Aminobacter aminovorans: one gene and its partner. The protein of the gene in region 2 binds, or shares a complex with, the protein of the main gene of each other region. Links are inferred from orthologs where the notes say so. Each region holds a gene or a part of one and is shown on either strand. Other genes may lie near its edges.

Region 1 (4,526 bases), 3.7 Mb from region 2 along the record:
GATGTGGACCTCGGCGGAACCGCTGGTTTCGTCGACATGCCGGTTGACGCCGACCGAGACCTTTTCGCCGCTGTCGATCTTCTTGAAGGTTGCGTAGGCGGAGTCGGCCAGCTTCTGCTGGAACCAGCCTTCCTCGACCAGCCTGATGGCGCCGCCCCGCTCCTTGACCTCGTCCAGCACCTTCCAGATTTCGTTCTCCATGTCGCGCGTCAGGCGCTCGACGAAATAGGAGCCGCCGAGCGGATCGATCACCGACGTCACGTTGATCTCGTCGCGGATGATCTGCTGGGTCCGGATCGCCAGCTTCATCGCCTCCTCGGTCGGGATGGCGAAGGCCTCGTCGAGGCCGTTGGTGTGCATGCTCTGGCAGCCGCCGAGCACCGCGCCCAGGGCCTGGATCGCCGTGCGCATCAGGTTGTTGTGGTGCTCGACCTTGGTCAGGCTCATCGCCGCCGTCTGCACATGCACCCTGAGGCGCATCGATTCCGGCTTCTGGGCGTGGAACTGCTCGGACATGATCTTGGCGTAGACCCGCCGGGCCGCCCTGAACTTGCAGATCTGTTCGAAGAAATCCTGGTGGCTGATGAAGAAGAACGACAGCCTGGGCGCGAAGTCGTCGATGTCCATGCCGGCGGCGATGACCTCCTCGCAATAGGCGATGGTGAAGGCCATGATGAAGGCGATCTCCTGCAGCGCGTTGCCGCCGACATCGGAGAGATGGTAGCCGCTGAGGCTGATCGGATTGAGCTTCGGCGTCGTCGTGGCGCTGTGCATGATCAGGTCGCGCAGCAGCCTGACGGCGGGCTGCACCGGGTAAATCCATTCCTTCTGGGCGACATATTCCTTCAGCGGATCGGCCTGCAGCGTGCCGGTCAGCTTGGTTAGGTCGTAGCCGCGCTTTTCCGCCACCGCGACGAACATGGCGTAGATCACCCAGGCCGAGGGATTGATGGTCAGCGACACCGAGATCTTTTCGAGGTCGATGCCGTCGAAGAGGCGGTCGACGTCGTCGACCGTGTCGATCGCCACGCCGACGCGCCCGACCTCGCCGAAGGCCATCGGATCGTCCGAATCGAGACCGAGCAGCGTCGGCAGGTCGAAGTCGGTCGACAGCCCGGTCTGGCCGGTCTGGATCATGTATTTGTAGCGCTGGTTGGTCGCCTCGGGATTGCCGAAGCCGGCGACCTGCCGGATGGTCCAGGGGCGGCCGCGATACATCGTCGGATAGGCGCCGCGGGTGAAGGGATAGGCGCCCGGAAATCCGAGATCGCTGGCCGGGATGCCGGCGACGTCGGCGGCGGTGTAGATCCGCTTCAGCGGAATGCCGCATTCCGTCTCATAGGCCGCCTTTTCCTCGGGCCTGCCCTTCAGCGCCGCCGCGAGTTCGTTGGCTTCCCACGCGGCCTGCTTTTCCCTGATGTCCTCGATCGCCTCGGCTGAGAACAGATTCATGCCAGCACCTCATTGTCCCAACCCAGCAAAAGGCAGGCGGCGGCGGCCGGATCCATGGTCCGGCTCACCACCGCCTGAACGTGGGCCTCGAGTTCGCCTGTGTCGCGTTTGAACCTGTCCTGGAAAAGCTGCCTGGCGGTACCCAGTATCCGCATCCTGCCGATGCTGCGCTCGCGCTCGTGCAACTCGCCGCTGTCCCTGAGATGGTCCCAATGCCTTGATATGGCGTCCTTAAGCTCCTCGACCCGTTCGCCCGACAGCGAACTGACCGGCAGCACAGGCGTCTGCCAGCCCGATCCGGGTCTTGCAGGTCCGAGGCTCATCATGCCGCGCAGTGCCGCGACCGTTGCCGATGCGTCGGGCCTGTCGCTCTTGCTGACGGCGTGGATGTCGGCAATTTCGAGGATGCCGGCCTTGATCGCCTGGATGTCGTCGCCAAGCCCCGGTGCCGACAGCACCACGATGGTATGCGCGGCAGTGACCACTTCGACCTCGTCCTGTCCGACGCCGACGGTTTCGATGATGATCGGCGAATAGCCGGCGGCATCGAGCACATCGACGGCCTGAAGCGTCGCGCGGGCCAGGCCGCCGAGATGTCCGCGCGTCGCCATGCTGCGGACGAAGGCCTGGCAGGATTGCGCCGCCTCGCTCATCCGCACCCGGTCGCCGAGGATGGCGCCGCCGGAAAACGGGCTGCTCGGATCGACGGCAACCACGCCGACCTTGTGCCCGTCTGCGGCAAAGGCCTTGATCAGGGCGGCGACCAGCGTCGACTTGCCGGCGCCGGGAACGCCGGTGATGCCCAGCACATGGGCCTTGCCGGTGTGCCTGTAGATCTCGGCCAGGGCGTCGGCTGCTTCGGCATATCCTGCTTCAGCCCGGGAGATCATCCGGGCGACGGCCAGGACGCTGCCCTTGAGCACCTCGGGCACGAGTGCTGCCGAAGGCACATAGGCCGTTCGCCGGGCGGGCCGGGATGAGGCAAGCGCCGTCATTTCAGGCCACGTTCGGCGATCAGCTTCCTGATCGTCGTGACGATCAGGTCGCCCCTGGCTTCCTGCGGCACGATGGCGTCGACGCCGCTTTCCGACAGAGCGGCGTAGTCATGCTCTGGAATGACGCCGCCGGCGACGACGAAAATATGCTCGGCCTGCTTTTCCCGGAGGCAACGGCCGAGTTCCTGGAACAAAGGCAGGTGCGAGCCCGACAGCAGGCTGACGCCGATGACGTCGACGTCTTCCTGGATGGCGGCATTGACCACGTCCTTGGGCGATTTGTAGAGGCCGGTGTAGACGACCTCCATGCCGGCGTCGCGCAGGATCCGGGCGACCACCTTGGCACCCCGGTCATGGCCGTCCAGGCCGAGCTTGGCGACAAGCACCCGGATGGCGCCGGGCGCGTTGACGTCGATCTCCGCCCGGGCGGCGTCGCCCTGGCTGATGCTGTTCATGTCGGTCATGTCTGGAGTGCCTTTCACTCTGCGGCGATGCTGGAGCCGCTTGCACCAGCGGCCAGCCCGGCTTCGATCGAGTCGGAAATGATGCCGAGGCCGAGGTCGAGTTCGGCCTCCGAGATCGTCAGGGGAGGGGCGATGCGGAACACGCCGCCCATGCCGGGCAGCTTGACGATGTTCATGCTGAGCCCGCGGCTGAACGCCTCGGCCGCGATCCGCGCGCCGAGCTCGTGGTCGGGCTCCCTGTCCGCGCCGTTCCTGACGATCTCGACGCCGAGCATCAGGCCGCGGCCGCGCACGTCGCCGACACATTCATGGCGCTGCTTGAGCTGTGACAGGCCGTCCAAGAGTTTTGCGCCGAGATAGCGGGCCCGTTCGACGAGCTTCTCTTCCTCGACCACGTCGAGCACGGTGAGGCCGACGGTCGCCGGCAACGGGTCGGAGACATGGGTGGTGTAGAACAGGAAGCCCTTGGCATAGGCTGCCTCCTCGATCTCCGCCGTCGTCATCACAGCCGAAAGCGGCAGGCCGGCGCCGATGGTCTTGGACAGGGTCAAAATGTCGGGGGTGACGCCGTCGCGCTGGAAGGCAAACATCGTCCCGGTGCGGCCGATGCCGGTCTGCGCCTCGTCGAGGATCAGCAGCATGCCGCGCTCGTGGCATTTCTGCTTGAGCGCGGCGAGATAACCCTCGGGCAGTTCCAGCATGCCGCCGCTCGACAGGATCGGCTCGGCGACGAAGGCCGCCAGGCTCCCCGTCGACTGGCTGTCCACCAGGGTGAAGGCGTCATCGAGTTCGCTGCGCCAGTCGAGGCTGCCGTCGGCATGCCGGAAGCGCGGGCGAAAACTGTTCGGCGCCGGTATGGCGATCGACCCGACGGCCGCAGGCCCATATCCCTTGCGGCCGGCGCTGTAGGTCGCCGAGGCGGCGACGCCGGTCATGCCGTGCCAGCTCTTGGAGAAGGCGACGATCTCGTGCTTGCCGGTGACCAGCTTGGCCATGCGGATGGCGGCTTCGTTCGATTCGGCGCCTGTCGACAGCAGAAGCGCCCTGTCGAGGCCGGGCGCCAACCCGGCCAGGCGCTCGGCGAGCTCGACGACCGGGCGCGAGAGCATGCCGCTGAACAGATGCGCGACCTTTTCGACCTGCCGGCTGACCGTCGACACGATCCTGGGATGGGCATGGCCGAGCAGGGCGCTCATCTGGCCGGAGGTGAAGTCGAGGATCGGCCGGTCGTCGGCGTCATAGACGAACGAGCCGGCGGCACGCTCGATGATCGCCGGCTCGAAGCTGCCGCCATAACGGATGAGGTGCTTCCTCGCCGAAGCCCAAAACGCCTGATCCCGGTTGTTCGACATGTCTCACCCCTTTGATGATGCTCGGTCGAACGATAGGGATTGGCCCTTGTGCAGTAAAATTGATAATATTAGGATTCAGATATAAGGAGATTTGATATGCAAGCGCCGCTCGACCTCAGGTTGGTGACGACCTTCGTCCGTGCCGCGCAGCTGGGCACGCTGAGCGCCACCGCCGTGCAGGTCGGGCGAACCCAGTCGGCGGTGACGATGCAGATCCAGCGGCTGGAAGAGGTGCTCGGCCAGAGCCTGTTTCACCGCCGGGG
Region 2 (4,546 bases):
GGCCGAGGTGAAGCTCAATGGCTGGGCCATCGAGAGCCGCCTCTATGCGGAGGATCCTTATCGCAACTTCCTGCCGTCGATCGGCCGGCTTACCCGCTACCGGCCGCCGGTCGAGGGCAAACGCGACGACGGCACCATCGTCCGCAACGACACCGGCGTCTTCGAGGGCGGCGAGATCTCGATGTACTACGACCCGATGATCGCCAAGCTCTGCACATGGGCTCCTGATCGCCTGACGGCTGTCGAGGCGATGGGCCGGGCGCTCGACGATTTCGAGGTCGAGGGCATCGGCCACAATTTGCCGTTCCTGTCTGCGGTCATGGACCAGGCGCGGTTCCGCTCAGGCGCGCTCACCACTGCCTACATCGCCGAGGAATTCCCCGACGGCTTTGCCGGGGTGGCGCCTTCCGAGGCCGACGCCCAAAAGCTCGCCGCGGTGGCCGCGCTCATCAACCAGTTCACCCAGCGCCGCGGCACCCAGATCTCGGGCTCGCTCGCCAACCATCAACGCCCCGTCGGCGCCGACTGGGTTGTGACCCTTGGGGGTTTCACCCTGCCGCTCCATGTCAGGGACGGAGCCGACGGGACCGTGGTCGAATTCGATGATGGCGCGGCCCTTGCGGTATCGAGCGACTGGCTGCCCGGCCACCCGCACGCCAACTTCGCGGTCGATGGCACGTCCATCGGCGTCAAGGTGTCGCGCTCGGGCACCGGCTGGCGCCTGCGCTGGCGCGGCATGGATGTGGTTGCCCACGTCCGCAGCCCGCGCGTCGCCGAACTGGCCAGGTTGATGCCGGTCAAGCTGCCGCCGGATACCTCGAAGATGCTGCTCTGCCCGATGCCGGGCGTGGTGACGTCGATCCTGGTCAAGGCAGGCGACACGATCGAAGCCGGCCAGTCGCTGGCAACCGTCGAGGCGATGAAGATGGAAAACGTGCTTCGCGCCGAGCGCAAGGGCACGGTCAAGCGCGTGGCCGCGACCGCAGGCGAAAGCCTCGCCGTCGACGAGTTGATCATGGAGTTCGAGTGATGGCGCCTGGCGCTTCTTTACCCTCCCCCTTGTGGGGAGGGTCGCTCCGCGAAGCGGAGCGGGATGGGGGTCCAAGAATCCCACCGGTCGCCAGACCCGCTAGATTCGCACATCTTACCCCCACCCCGGACCTGCGGTCCGAATCTCCTCACAAAGGGAAGGATGAGCGCCCGTGCCTGAGGAGGCCCCAATGACCGACAAACCAACAATCGATTCCTGGAAGAAACTCGCCGAGCGCGAAATCAAGGCGTCGCCCGACACGCTGACCTGGAACACACCCGAAGGCATCGACGTCAAGCCGCTCTACACGGCTGACGATCTCGAGGGCGTCGGCCATCTCGGCACGTTGCCGGGCTTCCAGCCCTTCCTGCGCGGCCCCCGTGCCACCATGTACACCGGCCGACCCTGGACCATCCGGCAATATGCCGGCTTCTCGACTGCGGAGGCATCCAACAACTTTTACCGCAAGGCGCTCGCCGCCGGCCAACAGGGCGTTTCAGTCGCCTTCGACCTCGCCACCCATCGCGGCTATGACTCTGACCATCCGCGCGTCGAAGGCGACGTCGGCAAGGCCGGCGTGGCGATCGATTCCGTCGAGGACATGAAGATTCTGTTCGACGGCATCCCGCTCGAGCTGATCTCGGTGTCCATGACGATGAACGGTGCGGTCATCCCGATCCTCGCCAACTTCATCGTTGCCGGTGAAGAACAAGGCGTGTCGCGCGACAAGCTATCCGGGACCATCCAGAACGACATCCTCAAGGAGTTCATGGTCCGCAACACCTACATCTACCCGCCCGAACCCTCGATGCGCATCGTCGCCGACATCATCGAATACACGGCAAAGGAAATGCCGAAGTTCAATTCGATCTCGATCTCCGGCTACCACATGCAGGAGGCCGGCTCGACGCTTGTGCAGGAACTCGCCTTCACACTTGCCGACGGGCGCGAATATGTCCGCGCGGCACTGAAGAAGGGGCTGAATGTCGATGACTTCGCCGGCCGGCTGTCGTTCTTCTTCGCCATCGGCATGAACTTCTTCATGGAGGCCGCCAAGCTGCGCGCGGCGCGCCTGCTCTGGTCACGCATCATGACCGAATTCGAGCCGAAGAAGTCGTCGTCGCTGATGCTGCGGACCCACTGCCAGACCTCGGGCGTGTCGCTGCAGGAGCAGGATCCCTACAACAACATCGTCCGCACCGCCTTCGAGGCGATGTCGGCAGCACTGGGCGGCACGCAATCGCTGCACACCAACTCCTTCGACGAGGCGATTGCGCTTCCGACCGAGTTTTCCGCACGTATCGCTCGTAACACCCAGTTGATCCTGCAGCATGAGACCGGCGTGACCAAGGTCGTCGACCCGCTCGCCGGCTCCTATTATGTCGAAGCCTTGACCAACGACCTCGCCGAGAAGGCCTGGACGCTGATCGAGGAGGTCGAGGCGATGGGCGGCATGACCAGGGCTGTGGCGAGCGGATTGCCCAAGCGTATGATCGAGGAGGCGGCGACCCGGCGCCAGGCTGCCGTCGATAAAGGCGACGAGGTCATCGTTGGTGTCAACAAGTACCGCCTCGAGCAGGAAGATCATCTCGATATCCTTGAGATCGACAATTCCGCCGTGCGCCTGTCGCAGATCGCTCGTATCGAGCGCACCCGCCGCCAGCGCGACCCAAATCGCGTCGCCGAGACGCTCGTTGCGCTGGAACAGGTCGCCCGCTCAGGTAAAGGCAACATCCTTGCTGCGGCCGTCGACGCGTCGCGGGCGCGCGCCACGGTCGGCGAAATCTCGGATGCCCTGCGCCGGGCCTTTGGCGACCATGCGGCGGTGCCCGAAGTGGTCGAAAACGTCTACGGCAAGGCCTATGACGACGAGCCGGAATTCCAGACGTTGGTGTCGCGGCTCAAGCAGTTTGCCGGCTCACTTGGCGAGAAACCGCGTGTCATGGTGGCCAAGCTCGGCCAGGACGGCCATGATCGCGGCGCCAAGATCATCGCCTCGGCCTTTGGCGACATCGGCTTCGAAGTCATTGCCGGACCGCTGTTCCAGACCCCCGGCGAGGCCGCCGACACGGCGATCGCCTCCAGGGTTCACGTCGTCGGCATGTCGTCGTTGGCGGCGGGCCACAAGACGCTTGCCCCGCAGCTTGTTGCGGCATTGAAGGCCAAGGGCGCCGAGGACATCATCGTGGTGGTCGGCGGCGTCATCCCGCGGCAGGATTACCAGTTCCTGCTCGACCATGGCGTATCGGCGGTCTTCGGCCCCGGTACCAATGTGCTTGATGCCGCGCGCGCAGTGCTCGACCTGATGGAAGGCAAGCGCCGCAACCAGTAGGCGCCGCACCAGACGAAAAGGCCCGCTAGCGCGGGCCTTTTTGTTTCTTAAGCCGTCTTTCGCCCGATGGAGACGTATTTGATGCCGTGGCGGGCGACGACTGCCGGGTCATAGAGGTTGCGTCCGTCGAAGATGACGGCGGCCTTGAGCTGGTCGCGGATCAGCTCGAAGGACGGCGCCCGGAAGTTCTTCCACTCGGTGGCGATCAAGAGTGCATCGGCGCCGCGCAGTGCCGCCTCCTTGGTGCCGCAGAGGGTGAGGTCGTCGCGCTGGCCATAGATCTGCTGCGCCTCGTTCATCGCCTCGGGGTCGTAGGCCTGCACCTTGGCGCCCGAAGCCCACAGCGCCTCCATCAGCACGCGGCTTGGTGCCTCACGCATGTCGTCGGTGTTGGGCTTGAAGGCCAGCCCCCACAGCGCAAAGGTCTTGCCGGTGAGGTCACCGTCGAAATGTGCCTTCAGCTTGTCGAACAGCACCGCCTTCTGCGCATTGTTGCGCGCCTCGACCGAGTGCAGCAGCACCGGCTCGAAACCGACATCGCCGGCGGTGCGGATCAGTGCCCGCACATCCTTGGGGAAACACGAGCCGCCATAGCCGAGCCCCGGATAGATGAAGTGGTAACCGATGCGCGGGTCCGAGCCGATGCCCTTGCGCACCTCCTCGATGTCGGCGCCGAGCAGTTCGGCCAGGTTCGCCATCTCGTTCATGAAGCTGATCTTGGTCGCCAGCATGCAGTTGGCGGCGTATTTCGTGAACTCGGCCGAGCGCACGTCCATCACGATCATCTTCTCGTGGTTACGGTTGAACGGCGCATAGAGCTCGCGCATCACCGCCTCGGCAGCCTCGCTGTCGGTGCCGATGATGATGCGGTCGGGCTTCATGCAGTCGGCGACCGCCGAGCCCTCTTTCAGGAACTCCGGATTGGAGACGACGTCGAAGCCAAGCTCCTCGCGGCCTCTCTGCTTCAGGGCAGCCGCGATCGCCTCGCGCACCTTGTCGGCGGTCCCCACCGGCACTGTCGACTTGGTTACCACGATCTTCGCAGCCGCCATCTCGCGGCCGATGGCATCGGCCACCGACAGCACATATTTGAGGTCGGCCGAGCCATCCTCGCCCTGCGGCGTGCCGACGGCAATCATCTGGATCTCGCCATGGCGCACGGCCATCGAAGCGTCCGTCGTGAA

The links. The genes of interacting proteins can lie anywhere in the genome.
Region 1: the proteins of scpA (region 2) and meaB are in contact, whole or in part, in a crystal structure (PDB 8DPB), measured with the Methylorubrum extorquens proteins. The link is inferred for Aminobacter aminovorans from one-to-one orthologs. Residues at the interface, in SOR27001.1 of Methylorubrum extorquens: Glu577, Glu578, Asn579, Asp580, Gly581, Arg582, Arg583, Arg585, His596, Ala604, Ser605, Ala608, Asp609, Gly611, Phe612, Asp613, Val614, Asp615, Ile616, Gly617, Pro618, Leu619, Glu625, Arg628, Gln629, Val631, Glu632, Asn633, Asp634, Glu661; in SOR26638.1 of Methylorubrum extorquens: Arg20, Ala21, Ala24, Arg25, Thr28, Ser32, Arg33, Arg34, His37, Thr98, Gly99, Gly100, Ser101, Ile102, Leu103, Lys106, Thr107, Ala110, Ala113, Ile114, Asp115, Arg116, Ala118, Phe119, Ile120, Arg121, Pro122, Pro124.

Annotation. Positions count from the first base shown.
Region 1 is NZ_UFSM01000001.1:4,448,778-4,453,303, reverse strand. Bases 449-3,409 are described here. They hold meaB (methylmalonyl Co-A mutase-associated GTPase MeaB), read right to left. Parts: upstream 2,448-3,409; coding sequence 1,449-2,447; downstream 449-1,448. Other genes in these bases: DY201_RS21945 (aspartate aminotransferase family protein), read right to left, coding at 2,926-3,409; DY201_RS21950 (cobalamin B12-binding domain-containing protein), read right to left, coding at 2,444-2,902; DY201_RS21960 (methylmalonyl-CoA mutase family protein), read right to left, coding at 449-1,452. In the rest of the region: more of DY201_RS21960, read right to left, coding at 1-448; more of DY201_RS21945, read right to left, coding at 3,410-4,263; DY201_RS21940 (LysR family transcriptional regulator), read left to right, coding at 4,360-4,526. UniProt on the Escherichia coli protein: Binds and hydrolyzes GTP. Likely functions as a G-protein chaperone that assists AdoCbl cofactor delivery to the methylmalonyl-CoA mutase (MCM) ScpA and reactivation of the enzyme during catalysis.
Region 2 is NZ_UFSM01000001.1:775,668-780,213, reverse strand. The notes cover bases 811-3,791. They hold scpA (methylmalonyl-CoA mutase), read left to right. Parts: upstream 811-1,220; coding sequence 1,221-3,362; downstream 3,363-3,791. Other genes in these bases: DY201_RS03745 (UDP-glucose dehydrogenase family protein), read right to left, coding at 3,410-3,791; DY201_RS03755 (acetyl-CoA carboxylase biotin carboxylase subunit), read left to right, coding at 811-1,030. Also shown: more of DY201_RS03755, read left to right, coding at 1-810; more of DY201_RS03745, read right to left, coding at 3,792-4,546. UniProt on the Escherichia coli protein: Catalyzes the interconversion of succinyl-CoA and methylmalonyl-CoA. Could be part of a pathway that converts succinate to propionate.